Regions from separate parts of the Rhizobium sp. YJ-22 genome, predicted to be linked through region 3. Evidence: predicted binding sites of a transcription regulator. Region 3 holds the regulator's gene; each other region holds the start of a gene.

Region 1 (4,705 bases), on a different contig from region 3:
CGCTCGCAAGGCCGAGGCGCGCGACAATCTGAAGCGTTTCTTCGCTGAGACGCCGCTTCGCGGGCGCGAACGGATCGTGCGCATCAATGCGCTGGATACGGACGATGCGGGCGCCGATCTCGACGCGGTGCTGGCGCTCAATCCCGATGCGGTGCTGGTGCCGAAGGTGACGACGCCCTCCGATATCATCGGCATCTGCGCCCGGCTCGACCGGGCGCGGGCGCCAAAAGGCTTGCGGGTCTGGGCGATGGTCGAGACGCCGCGGGCGGTGCTGGAGATCGGCGCCATCGCCGGCACGCGGCAGGGCCATGGCGCCCGCCTCGATGCGCTGGTGGTGGGCCTCAACGACCTGCGCAAGGAGACCGGCGTCCTGCCGCAGCCCGGCCGCGCCTATCTCCTGCCCTGGCTGATGCAGGTGGTGCTCGCCGCCCGCGCCTTCGGCCTCGACGTCATCGACAGCGTCTTCAACGATTTTCGCGACGAGGCGGGTTTTGCCGGGGAATGCGCGCAAGGCCGCGCCATGGGGTTCGACGGCAAGATGCTGATCCATCCCGCCCAGATCGAAGCCGCCAACCGGCATTTCGCATCGGGCGAGGCCGAGATCGCGGAAGCGCAAGCGATCATCGCCGGCTTTGCCGCGCCGGGTGCCGAAGCGCTCAACGTCATCGAGATCGGCGGGCGCATGGTCGAGCGCCTGCATCTTGAACAGGCCGAGCGGCTGATGCACAAGGTCCGCCAGATTTCTGCACGAAAGGATATCGCGTGAAACTCTACCGTTTTCTGACCGGCCCCGACGACGCCGCCTTCTGCCACCGGGTGACGGCGGCGCTGAACGATGGCTGGGAGTTGCACGGCTCGCCGTCGCTCACCTACAATGCCACGACCAGCCAGGTCATGTGCGGCCAGGCGGTCACCAAGACGATCCATGGCAGGGATTACGATCCGGCCAAGAAGCTGACCGAGCAGTAAGCGGGAAAGGCCGCTTGGCCGGCATCCGGTTTGCCGGCAAGCCCTGCCCCACCCGCAGCGTCATCCTCGGCCTTGTGCCGAGGATCTGCCAACATCGAGAAAAATCAAAACGTTGCAGATGCTCGGGACAAGCCCGAGCATGACGAAGAAGGTTTGCGTCAGCAATCTGAGGCTTGTCCTTACCGGCTGTCGGCCGCCTGGTCGGCGCTTTCCTCGATGCGTTCCATGTCGTCGTCGCTGAGACCGAAATGGTGGCCGATCTCGTGGATCAGCACGTGGGTGATGATGTCGCCCAGGGTCTCCTCGTTTTCGGCCCAGTAGTCGATGATCGGGCGGCGATAGAGGGTGATGCGGTTCGGCATCTGCCCGGTTTCCAAGGTAAAGCGCTCGGAAATCCCCCTGCCCTCGAACAGGCCGAGCAGGTCGAAGGGCGTTTCCAGCGCCATGTCCTCGAACACGTCGTCGGTTGGAAAATCAGCGATCTCGATGATGAGATCGCGTGTCAGCGCCCTGAAATCCTCCGGCAGGTTTCCATAGGCCTCGATTGCCAGCGACTCGAAGGTGCTGATCGTCGGCGCGTGGCGTTCGCGCCAATCTTCGGTCTGGTCGATGCGGGCCATGTCTGCTCCTTGTATGCTGACCCCATATAGGCTGTTTGGCCGGATTTTTCGAGTGGAGAAATCCGGACAGGAATAAATTCACATAAAAGGGTGTTGACTCTCCGGCGAGGCTCTGGAATCCATAAGAACAGAAAGAGAACATTGGGTCGCCCTATAGGATGCCCCATCTCTTGTCTTTTGGAAAAACGAGATCGGAGCACGCTCATGGCCGGGGACGCCAGGGCGCGGGAGACGCTTTGCGCCCTGCGCCAGACCATTGCCCGATTGGAAGGCCGCGCGCCGGACCGGGTGGAAACGCCTGTCAGCACGGCAGGAAAGCCGCAAGCCCGCTTCGGCGAAGGGCCGAAAGCGGCTCCTCCCCTGCTGTCCCTCGGCCACACGGCGCTGGACGAGGCCTTGCAGGGTGGATTGCCGCTCGATGCCCTGGTGGAACTGCGCGGGAACGAGCTGCGCGATGCCGGCGCCGTCAGCGGTTTTGCCATGGCGCTCTGTGCCTGCCTTGGCGCCGCCGATGCCCGCCGGCTCTGCCTGTGGATCGGCGAGCCGGTGGTGGCGATGGAAGCCGGCCTGCCGCATGTCGAGGGCCTTGGCGATCACGGGCTCTCTCCTGTCGGGCTGCTCTATGCCGCCCCGAAGAAGATCGACGAGGCGTTGTGGCTGGCCGAGGCAGCCCTTGCCAGCCGCGCCTTCGCGGCCGTGCTTCTGGAAGTGCGCGGCAATCCCGCCCGCTTCGGTCTCACCGAAAGCCGCCGGCTCAGCCTCAAGGCGCGCGCCGCCGGCCGGCCGATCTTCGTGCTGCGCCAGGCGGGTGAGGAAGAGGCAAGCAGCGCGGCACTGCGCCTGCATATCCGCCCTGCCCCGGCCGGCTTGCGTTTTCTAAGCGACGGCAAGCCATTGCCGGGCAGCCTCGGCTATCCGCGCTTCCAGCTTGCCGTCGAGAAAAGCCGCCTTCCTGTCCTCACCGATTTCCTTCTGGAGTGGAACCCCCATGCCCGCCAGTTCCGACCTGCGGACGCCGTCCGCCCTGCCGCTCTTCCGCCAGGGACAGCAGCGCATCCTGTCGCTGCATTTTCCGCATCTGCCGACCGACCGGATCGCGCGCAGCCGCTGGGGCATGTCGTGGCGTTTAACCGGGCGTCCTGAGGCGCCGCCGCTGGTCTGCGCCGGCCGGGTGCAGAATGCCATGCGGCTGACGGCGCTGGACGAGGCGGCGGAGGCGCTCGGCCTGAAACCGATGCAGGGGCTGGCCGAGGCCAAGGCCATCTGCCCGCCGCTCGATGTCGCCATGGCCGACGAGGCGGCGGATGCCCGCTTCCTCGCCGCCATTGCCGACTGGTGCGATCGCTATACGCCGCTGGTGGCGATCGACGGCCGCGCCGGCCTGTTTCTCGATATCACCGGCTGCGCCCATCTGTTCGGCGGCGAGGACGCGTTGTTACAGGATGTGCTGGCCCGCCTCAAGCAGTTCGGCCTCGATGCGCGCGGCGCCATTGCCGCTTCGCCGGGCCTGTCCTGCGCCATTGCCCGTCATGGGGGCGGCGGGGTGATCGGCGTGGAGGAGGCCGAGGCCGCGCTGACGCCGCTGCCGCTCGATGCCCTGCGGCTGTCGCCGGACACCGTGGCTCGGCTCGCAAGGCTCGGCCTGCGGCAGGTGGGCGATCTGCTGGCCCTGCCGCGTGCACCGCTGACGCGCCGCTTCGGGCCGGACGTGGTGCTGCGCCTCGACCAGGCGCTCGGGCAAGAAGACGAGCCGATCTCGCCGCGCCGGCCGCTGGCCCGCCTGTCGGTGGAGCGCAAGCTGGCCGAGCCGGTCACCGGCGAGGAGGATCTGATGGCGCTCTCGGCCAAGCTCGCCGTGGCGCTGAAGCCGCAACTGGAAACGCATGGGTTGGGCGGGCGGCTGTTCGAGCTGCTGCTGTTTCGCGTCGACGGGCAGGTTTTCCGCCTGCATGCCGGCGCCTCCTCGCCCTTGCGTGAGCCCAAGCGCATCGCGGCGCTGTTTTCCGAGCGGTTTCAGGCGGTGCATGACGATCTCGATGCCGGTTTCGGTTTCGAGCTGCTGCGGCTCAACGTGCTGCATGCCGATACCTTCGCCGGCGCGCAGCAGGATTTTTCAGGTAGCAGCGATGGCGCGGCCAGTCTCGACGCCTTCATCGACCAGACCGTCGCCCGGTTCGGCGCGGACTGCCTGCTGCTGCCGGTGGCGCATGAAAGCCACCTGCCCGAACGCGCCGGCCTGTTGCGCCCCGCCTTCCAGGCGGGAGCGACGCAGGCGGTTTCGCAAAACCATGCGCCGCTGCGGCTGGAGCGGCCTTTCAGGCTGTTTGCGCGGCCGGAACTGATGGAGGCCATCGCGCCGGTGCCGGACGGCCCGCCGATCCTGTTCCGCTGGCGGCGAACCCAGCATCAGGTGCGCCGCGCCGAAGGGCCGGAGCGCATCGGCGCCGAATGGTGGGTCGATGGCGAGACCGCCCCGCCGCGCGACTATTTCCGCATCGAGGACGAGGCCGGCCGCCGCTACTGGCTGTTTCGCGAGGGGCTGTATGGCGAAACGCCGCCGCGCTGGTTCATGCACGGGGTGTTCGCATGACGGATTTTTGCGAGATCGGCGCGCGCAGCAATTTTTCCTTCCTGGAGGGCGCGTCCCGGCCGGAGGAGATGGTGATCGCCGCTTCTGCGCTGGGGCTTGCGGGCCTTGCCATCGCCGACCGCAATTCCGTCGCCGGGGTGGTGCGCGCCCATATGCAGGCGAAGGCGCTCACCGATCCGAAAAACGGGGCGGGCAGGGACAAGAAGCCGCTGCCGCCGGTGCCGTTCCAGCCGGGCGCGCGGCTGGTCTTTGCCGATGAGACGCCCGACATCCTCGCCTTTGCCGAAAACCGGCGCGGCTGGGCCAATCTCTGCCGGCTGCTCAGCACCGGAAATCTGCGTGCCGAGAAAGGCAAGTGCCTGCTCTACGAGGCCGACCTGCTGCAATTCCACGAAAACCTGATGCTCGCCGTGCTGCCGCCGCGTCGCCGGCCGGAGGGGGAGACGGAGGTCGGGCTGGAGGCCGTGCTGAAACGGCTGAAGACAGCCTGCCGCGACCGTGTCTATCTGGCGCTGTCTCTCGCCTA
Region 2 (4,705 bases), 270 kb from region 3:
CCCATATCCGCCAGCATCTGCCCCGCCCAGGGGCCGGCCAGCACGCGGGCCAGCTCGATGACGCGTATGCCAGAAAGTGGCGGCTTGCGGAGGGGCATGGCAGGCATGGAAAAACTCCAGATGTTCGTCAGGGATTGGGCGTCGGCTCGCCGGTTGGGGGAAGCAGCGACATGATCTTGCGCTCGCGCCAGAGAATATAAAGGCCGGACGCGATGATGATGGCGATGCCGAGCCATTTCAAGGCATCGGGGAATTTGCCAAACACATACCAGCCGAGAACCGTCGCCGAGACGATTTCGAAATATTGCAGCGGCGCCAGCGTCGAGGCCGGCGCGTGGCGATAGGCATAGACCGAAAGAATGCCTGAGGTGGTGGCGGCGAGGCTGACGCCGAACAAGAGCCCGATCGCGGACATGTTGCCCGGCAGGTTCGCGATATCGGCCGTACCCTGCGGATCGAGGACGAGAAGCGCCAGCGCGCAGAAGAGGCCGCCCCAGATGCCGGTCTGGAATTGCATTGCCCAGGGGTCTTCCCGATGCGCCCGCAATCGCGTCATGATCGCGAAGATCGCCACGCAGAAGGCCGTCACCACCGGAAGCAGCGCCACCGGCCCGACCTCGCCGAAACTTGGCTGGATGATCAGCAGCGCACCGAGAAAGCCGACGCCGCAGGCCGTATACCGCCGCCAGCCGATCGTTTCCCCGAGAAAGATACTGGAAAGGATGGTCAAAATCATCGGTTCGACAAAAAAGATGGCGATGGCATCGGCCACTTCCATATGGCGCAACGTTGTGACGAAGGAAATCATAGAGAGCGCCAGCACCCCGCCGCGAATGGCGTGAAAGCCGGCCTGGCTCAGGCGAATTTCGCGCCAGCTTCCGCGCCACAGCATGAAAGGCAGCATGAAGCTCGATTGCAGGACAAAACGCACGAAGGCGACCGCCGTCGACGACAGATGCGCGGTCGCGAGCTTGGAGAAGATGTCGATCAGCGGTGCGATCAGCACACCGGCGAGCATCAGCGCCATGCCGGTCATCACACCGCCGTTCAGCGATGCCGCCCGCTCCGTGTCCGTCTGGACCGTCATGCCTCCGTCCCGCCTTTTCCTCCCTGTCGGCCGCAGACCTGATTGCACCAGGCCGCGAAGTCCGACACCGCGGTCTCCCATCCGATCTCGTTCAGCGTCTCGTGGCGCATGCCGGACAGGATGTGAGAGCTGATATTCGAGATTGCGTGCATTTTCAATCGATTCCCGAGCCAGATCATGCTGGCGCCGCCATCGGTGGCCGGATCGGCGTCGCCGCCGAGCAGATGCACCGGAAGATCGCGGGCTTGCGGCGCTGCACGCAGCCGCGCGGGCAGGCGGCCGATCAGGGCGAATATATCGAGCCACAGCGAGACGCTGGCATCGAAGCCGCATAGCGGATCGGCGATATAGGCGGCTACTTCGGCATCGTCGCGCGATAGCCAGTCGAAGGGCGTTTTCGCGTTTTCGATCGCCTTTGCCCAGGCCTGGAAGGTCAGGCGCGGCAGCATGTCGCTGGGGACATCCGAGCCCTTGAACATGCGCTCGAGCTTCAGAATGAATGTCGCCGCCGGCACCCGCAAGCCGCCGCGCGCATCCGCATTCCAGACGGCCAGTGCGGCGAATGCATGTGGATGGGCCAGCGCGGCATCCAGCGCGATCAATCCACCCATGGAATGGCCGAAGAGGATGACCGGTAGATCGCCATGTCGTTCCCATGCCAGTTCGCGGATCGCCAGCACATCGGCGATGACGATATCCGCGCCGCCATGCTGGGCAAAGCGTCCCAGCGGCGCGCCCGGCGCGGTGGTTTCGCCGTGGCCACGATGGTCGTGGGCATAGACATGATACCCGGCGGCAGCCATCGTCGCCGCAAAGCGCGCGTAGCGGCGCGCATGTTCGGCCAGGCCATGGCAGATGAGGAGGATGCCGCGGGCCGCGCCTGCGGCCGCTTCGTGATGCCAGGCGATGGCGGCGCCATCCGGCCGCCATAGGCGGCGTGTCTCGGCGAACATGCGTTTCCTCCCCTTGCCGTGCGCGAGGGAAAAGCATTCTGCCGGCAAAGGCAAGGCATGTGGCGGAAATGGTTCGCGTCAGGCGCGAATTTCGGTTGCGCATGGACGCGCCATGTGATTATTTGATCCTGTTTTGTTCTTCATGGAGATGTTCATGCGGATCGTATGGCTGGCGCTTTGCGGCATCGCCTTTCTGTGCCTGTCTTGCCGCTCCTCGCTGGCCAGGGACGGGCGCACGACATTCATCCTCGCAGCAAGCTGGCAACCGGCTTTCTGCGAAGGGCGCAATACGTTGCCGGAATGCCGCTCGCAGACGGCGGACCGCGACGATGCCTCGCGCTTTTCCCTGCATGGCCTTTGGCGCATGCGGCAATCCTATTGCGGCGTGGCCGAAGCGGACAAGGCGCGCGACAAGCAACGTGGATGGCTGGCGCTGCCGCCTGTCGCCCTGCCGGAGGCGCTCGCCGGAAGACTGGCCAGGCTGATGCCCGGCGCCCAGTCCGGCCTCGACCGCCATGAATGGCTCAAGCACGGCACCTGCTCGAACCTCGACCAGAGCAGCTATTTCGGCCTGTCCGTTTCGTTGATGGAGGAGCTGAATGCCTCCGCGGTCGGCCAACTGTTCCGGGACAGGATCGGCAAGCTGGTCCGCGAAGCCGAGGTGAAGGCTGCCTTCGCGCAGGCGTTTGGCGCTGGTGCCGGCGAGCGGGTGCGCATGAGCTGCCGCGAGGATGGCGGCCGGAGGCTGGTGGTGGAGCTGACCATCGGCCTCGGGGGCGAGCTGAAGGGGGATGCCGGGCTTGCCGAACGGATCGCCGCGGCCGGCACCACCAAGTTCGGTTGTCCCGAAGGCGAGGTGGACGCGGCGGGTTTCCAATAGGGGCGAGGACGTTTGGTGATTGCCCGCGTGGCGCATTTCGCCTACATAGCGGCAAATCCCCTTTTCCCCTCCTGCGGAGTGATTGTCCCGATGGCACGCCAGTTCATCTATCACATGGCCGGTCTGAACAAGGCTTACGGCCCGAAGAAGATCCTCGAAAACATCCACCTGTCCTTCTACCCGGATGCCAAGATCGGCATCCTCGGCCCGAACGGCGCCGGTAAGTCGACCGTGCTCAAGATCATGGCCGGCCTCGACAAGGAATGGACGGGCGAAGCCTGGCTCGCCGATGGCGCCACCCTTGGCTATCTGGCGCAGGAGCCGCAGCTCGACGAGTCGCTGAACGTGCTCGGCAACGTCATGGAAGGGGTGGCCGACAAGAAGGCGATCCTCGACCGCTACAACGAGCTGATGATGAACTATTCAGACGAGACGGCGGAAGAGGGCGCCAAGCTCCAGGACATCATCGACAGCCAGAACCTGTGGGATCTGGAAAGCCAGGTCGAAATGGCCATGGACGCGCTGCGCTGCCCGCCGGGCGATGCGACCATCGACAATCTATCCGGCGGTGAAAAGCGCCGCGTCGCGCTCTGCCAGCTGCTGCTGCGCCAGCCCGACCTGCTGCTGCTCGACGAACCGACCAACCATCTCGACGCCGAGACAATCGCCTGGCTGGAAAAGCACCTGCGCGAATATCCGGGCGCCATCCTGATGGTCACCCACGACCGCTACTTCCTCGACAACGTTACCGGCTGGATCCTCGAACTCGACCGTGGCCGCGGCATCCCCTACGAGGGCAACTATTCCGCCTACCTGACCGCCAAGGCCAAGCGCATGGCGCAGGAAGACCGCGAAGAGGGCGCCCGCCAGAAGGCGCTGTCGCGCGAGCAGGAATGGATCGCCTCCAGCCCGAAGGCGCGCCAGGCCAAGTCCAAGGCCCGTATCCGCGCCTATGACGAACTGGTCAAGGCCGCCGAAGATCGTCGTCCCGGCGAAGCCCAGATCATCATCCCGGTCGGCGAACGCCTCGGCCAAGTGGTCATCGAGGCCGAAAACCTCACCAAGTCCTATGGCGACCGCGTGCTGTTCGAAGACCTAACCCTGAAGCTGCCGCCCGGCGGCATCGTCGGCGTCATCGGCCCGAACGGCGCCGGCAAGACGACGCTGTTCCGCCTGATCACTGGCCAGGAGAAGCCCGATAGCGGCGAAATCCGCATCGGCGATACGGTGCATCTCGGTTATGTCGACCAGAGCCGCGACTCGCTCGACGGCAGCAAGACCGTCTGGGAAGAAATCTCCGGCGGCAACGACATCATCAAGCTCGGCAAGCACGAGATGAATTCGCGCGCCTATTGCGGCGCCTTCAACTTCAAGGGCGGCGACCAGCAGCAGAAGGTCGCCAACCTCTCGGGCGGTCAGCGCAACCGCGTGCATCTCGCCAAGATGCTGAAGGCCGGCGGCAACGTTCTCCTGCTCGACGAACCGACCAACGACCTCGACACCGAAACGCTCGCGGCTCTCGAAGACGCGCTGGAAAACTTCGCCGGCTGCGCCGTCATCATCAGCCACGATCGCATGTTCCTCGACCGCCTGGCGACGCATATCCTCGCTTTCGAAGGCGACAGCCATGTCGAATGGTTCGAAGGCAACTTCGAGGACTATGAAAAGGACAAGATCCGCCGCCTCGGCCCCGACGCCGTCAACCCGAAGCGCGTCACCTACAAGCGCTTGACCCGCTAAGCGGTGCTTGCAGCGCAGCGAAACGAAACCCCGGCCTTGCCGGGG
Region 3 (4,705 bases):
AAGCTCAGAGATACCGAGCTGAGGCTGCCGGAAAAGGACGTGCAGGCGATCGCCGCCTATTTCGCGCCGCCGGCTTTGGGCGAACGGCCGGAAGGCTGGGAAAACCTGGCGCGCTGGAAGAAGGCGGACGAGGATTTCGCCCGCTGGGTGAAGCAGAACGTCCAGCCGCACAAGAACCCGGATTACGGCATGGTGACCATTTCGCTGAAGCCGATCGGCGGCATTCCCGGTGACGCGACCGATGCACAGATGGACGCCGTCGCCGAAATCGCCGAGGAATATGCTTTCGACGAAATCCGTGTCAGCCACGAGCAGAACCTGATTCTGCCGCATGTGGCGCTGGCCGATCTGGAGCCGGTCTACCGGGCGCTGGTCGTCGCCGGGCTTGCAACCGCCAATGCCGGCCTGATCACCGATATCATCGCCTGTCCCGGGCTGGATTACTGCGCGCTTGCCAATGCGCGCTCGATCCCCGTGGCGCAGGAAATTTCCGCCCGCTTCGGCGCACCAGAGCGGCAAGCGGAAATCGGCGAGCTGAAGATCAAAATCTCCGGCTGCATCAATGCCTGCGGCCATCACCATGTCGGCCATATCGGCCTGCTGGGCGTCGAGAAGAAGGGGGCGGAACTGTACCAGATCACGCTCGGCGGCTCGGGCGACGAGCAGACCTCCATCGGCGAAATCATCGGCCGCGGCTTCGAGCCGGATAAGGTGACGGATGCGATCGAGAAGATCGTCGATACCTATCTTGGCCTGCGCCTCGATCCGCAGGAAACCTTCCTGACGGCCTATCGCCGTGTCGGCCCGCAGCCGTTCAAGGATGCGCTCTATGGCGGCAATGCCGCCGAAGCGGCTTGAGGAGGCGACCATGATCAAGATCTGGAGAGAAACCGGCTTTATCGCCAACGATCCCTGGGTGATCGAGACCGACGAGGTGAAGGCTGCTGGCGAGCAGCGGCCGCTGCTGTCGCTGGATGGGCTGGTCGCCCGCGCGAACGAAAGCAATGATGTCGGCCTCGGCGTCGTCATCACGCCGTTTGACGATGTCGCCCGGCTGGAGCCTTATCTTTCTCGGCTGGAGATCGTTGCCGTCTCCTTCCCGGCTTTCAACGACGGCAGGGCTTTCAGCCAGGCCTCGCTGCTGCGCGCCCGTCTCGGCTACACCAACGAGCTGCGTGCCGTCGGCGACATATTGATCGACCAGATTCCACTGATGCTGCGCGTCGGCATCGACAGCTTCGCGGTTAGCAATCCGACCGCGCTGAAGCGTTTGGAAGAGAGGCGTCTGCCAGGTATACCGCACTACTATCAGCCGACCGCGCAGGCGGCAGAAGCCGGCGAGACCTATAGCTGGCGGCGCAAGCCATCGCCGGCGGCGTGATGCCGCATGGTAAAACCTTAACGGGTGAGATAGGTATTTCCCACCAGTCAGCATTCACGAAAATGCATTCCTTCTCTTGTGCCGGATCTTGTATTATCGGCACAGTGGTTTTTTGAGAAGCAGAAGACGAGAAGCAGGAAGACAGGATGAACGCTCCCGCACGCAATGAGGAATTCGCTGAATCGATCCCCGCCGGCGTTTATGCTGAGACGGTTCTGAGCGTTCAGCATTACACCGATCGTCTGTTCCGATTCCGCATGACGCGTCCGGCGGGCTTCCGGTTTCGTTCGGGTGAGTTCGCCATGATCGGCCTGATGGTCGAAGGCAAGCCGATTTATCGCGCCTATTCCATTGCCAGCCCGTCTTGGGATGAGGAACTGGAATTCTTCTCGATCAAGGTGCCGGACGGTCCGCTGACCTCGCATCTGCAAAAAATCCAGCCGGGCGACATCGTGCTGATGCGCAAGAAGCCGACGGGAACGCTGGTGCTCGACGCGCTGACGCCTGGTAAGCGCCTGTACATGTTCTCGACCGGCACAGGCATCGCGCCTTTCGCCAGCCTGATCCGCGACCCGGAGACCTATGAGAAGTTCGAAGAGGTCATCCTCACCCATACCTGCCGGGAAGTCGCCGAGTTGAAATACGGCCTCGACCTCGTCGAGGAAATCCGAAACGACGAGATGCTTGGCGAAATCGTCGGTGACAAGCTGCGTCTTTATTCGACGGTAACGCGCGACGACTATCCCTTCCAGGGCCGCATCACCGACCTGATTGCCAACGGCAAGCTGTTTGCCGATCTCGGCGTCCCGGCCTTCGACCCTGCGGTCGATCGCGGCATGATCTGCGGCTCGGCCGCGATGCTGAAGGACACCAAGGAACTGCTCGAAAAGGCAGGTCTCGTCGAGGGCGCCAACAACAAGCCCGGTGAATTCGTCATCGAGCGCGCTTTCGTCGGCTGAGTCGTCCGCAACCGCATTCTCCGCGCCGGCACCGAAAGATTGCCGGCGCTTTGCATTTGAGGTCGCCTTTCAGGGCGTACCCGTCATTTCCCTGCCATATTCAACACTGGATTGTGCCTGCGGCCCTTGCGGAACACAGTGGGAACAGATAGTGTTCGTTCTGTATTTGTTTCACGAATCTGGTGGGTGCTATGCTGACGCGCAAGCAACAGGAACTTCTGCTCTTCATCCATGAGCGGATGAAGGAATCCGGCGTGCCGCCGTCTTTCGACGAGATGAAGGACGCCCTGGAACTGGCCTCCAAGTCGGGCATCCATCGCTTGATCACAGCGCTGGAGGAGCGCGGTTTCATCCGCCGACTGCCGAACCGGGCGCGGGCGCTGGAGGTCATCAAGTTGCCGGAGGCCTATTCGGCGACGGCCGCCCAGCCACGGCGCGGTTTTTCGCCGAGCGTCATCGAGGGCAGCCTTGGCAAGCCGGCGTCTTCCGCACCTGCGGTCGCGAAGCCGGCGACGCCGGCCCTGCCTGAGGCGGCCAATTCCGTCTCCGTGCCGGTCATGGGTCGTATCGCTGCCGGCGTGCCGATTTCGGCAATCCAGAACAACACCCATGAGATCGTCGTGCCGATGCAGATGGTCGGGCAGGGCGAGCATTACGCTCTGGAGGTCAAGGGCGACTCGATGATCGAGGCCGGTATTCTCGACGGCGATACGGTCATCATTCGCAACACCAACAGTGCAACCCCTGGCGATATCGTCGTGGCGCTGGTGGACGACGAAGAAGCGACGCTGAAACGTTTCCGCCGCAAGGGCGCCTCTATCGCGCTGGAAGCGGCAAACCCGTCTTACGAGACCCGGATTTTCTCCTCCGACCGCGTCAAGGTGCAGGGCAAGCTGGTCGGCCTCATCCGCCGCTATCACTGAGCAACGAGCGAATCTCCGCCGGCAGACGGTGCGTATAATCATCATCGCGCCAGGAATAGGCGCGGTGCTGCGTCCAGGCCCGCCGGTTTTCGGGATCGAAAGCGGGGCGGATGCGTAAAGCCTGGCGGGCATCGACGGCGAAGGTGATTTCCACCGCGCCGGTCTGTCGCAGGGTTTCGCTGTCCAGGACGGTTGCGCCGGAGCGGCAGCGGGCGAATTTGGCGCGGGTCGGTGTGACAATCAGGCGGGCATTGTCGCAGGCAAAACCAATGTAGCGACCGTCTTCCAGCACCATGACCGGGCCGATGGCCGTTTTCGCCAGGCACCATTTCTGGCGGACACAGGCGAAACGACGATCCGCGCTCGTTTCCATGATTTGCTGGCGCAGCATGTCGGCATCGACCAATTCGTCTTCATCCAGTGGCTGCTTGCGTCGCTCCGACCAAGGTCCTTTGGCCGGGAAGGCGCTGTCGAGTTGCTCCGGAGGACCATGGGTATGGATGGTGAGAGCGCGGCGCCATTGGTCGAAGATGAAAGCGCTGGGCTTGCGGCGGTTGCTGTTCAGAGTGTCGCCGTCCAGCAACGCGACCAGCCTGCCATCCTCTGAAATAAGGAGATCGGGCTTTTGCGGGGTTGCCAGCAGGCTGGTGGCCAGCGCCAGCAGGAAGAGGGCGGTGCCGATGTGGCGCAGCCGTGTACGCAGCAGTAGGAACAGCACCATCCCAGCGACGGCGAGCGGCAGGAACAGCGGCGGCTGGCGGCCGATGATCAGTTCTCCGCCCCAGCTTGCCACCGTCTTGGCGATGGTGATGACGATGCCGAGACCCCAGCCCATGACAGCGATCGGCCATTCGTCGAGACCGAAGGGCATCAGCAACATGCCGATCAAGCCAGCCGGCATGACGACGAATGAGATGACCGGCATGGCGGCGAGATTGGCGGCAAGTCCGTAGGTGGCCAGCTTGTGAAAGTGTTCGATGGAGAAAACCGATGTCGAGAGACTGCCGATCAGCGAGGTGAGGAAGACACTGGCGACGAAATTCCAAGTTTCCGTGGCGATGCCGGACACGGGGAGTCTCGCAGGCTCGCGACCGGCGGAGTGGCCGCTCCAGAGATTGTAGCCGGAGACCAGCGCCAGGGTTGCGGCAAAGGACATCTGGAAACTGGGCCCCATGATTTCCGAGGGCGCCATGGCCATGATGACGATGGCCGAAAGCGCGACATTACGCAGGCTGATCGACGGGCGGTCTACCAGGACGGCGATCAGCAGGATGGCCATCATCAGGAAGGCGCGCTCGGCGGAGACCGCAAAACCCGAGACGAGGTAATAGGCGCAGACCATGATGAGCGCGCCGGCGGCGGCGAATTTCTTTATTGGATAGCGCTGGCTGAAGCCGGGGAACAGGGAGAAGATCGAGCGGACACCAACGAAGAAGATGCCG

The links. Region 3 encodes LexA, which represses DNA repair genes until DNA is damaged. Its sites were predicted from a motif close to TGTTCNNNNTGTGTTCNG; they were not measured.
Region 1: a site for LexA is predicted at 1,713-1,730, ahead of P7F60_RS14465 (metallopeptidase family protein). Genes of this name have one in related genera too.
Region 2: a site for LexA is predicted at 2,164-2,181, ahead of P7F60_RS05910 (ribonuclease). Genes of this name have one in related genera too.

What each region holds. Positions count from the first base shown of each region.
Region 1 covers NZ_JARRIR010000005.1:278,630-283,334, reverse strand. Annotated here, with positions in the region: gene P7F60_RS14475 (CoA ester lyase) at 1-766, shown strand, start outside; gene P7F60_RS14470 (DUF1737 domain-containing protein) at 763-969, shown strand; gene P7F60_RS14465 (metallopeptidase family protein) at 1,149-1,589, opposite strand; gene P7F60_RS14460 (hypothetical protein) at 1,794-2,732, shown strand; gene P7F60_RS14455 (DNA polymerase Y family protein) at 2,704-4,179, shown strand; gene P7F60_RS14450 (error-prone DNA polymerase) at 4,176-4,705, shown strand, end outside.
Region 2 covers NZ_JARRIR010000002.1:281,716-286,420, reverse strand. Annotated here, with positions in the region: gene P7F60_RS05925 (CaiB/BaiF CoA-transferase family protein) at 1-107, opposite strand, end outside; gene P7F60_RS05920 (DMT family transporter) at 128-1,087, opposite strand; gene P7F60_RS05915 (alpha/beta hydrolase) at 1,084-2,040, opposite strand; gene P7F60_RS05910 (ribonuclease) at 2,195-2,920, shown strand; gene ettA (energy-dependent translational throttle protein EttA) at 3,011-4,660, shown strand.
Region 3 covers NZ_JARRIR010000002.1:14,184-18,888, reverse strand. Annotated here, with positions in the region: gene P7F60_RS04555 (nitrite/sulfite reductase) at 1-858, shown strand, start outside; gene P7F60_RS04550 (DUF934 domain-containing protein) at 869-1,381, shown strand; gene P7F60_RS04545 (ferredoxin--NADP reductase) at 1,528-2,340, shown strand; gene lexA (transcriptional repressor LexA) at 2,532-3,263, shown strand; gene P7F60_RS04535 (ComEC/Rec2 family competence protein) at 3,244-4,705, opposite strand, start outside.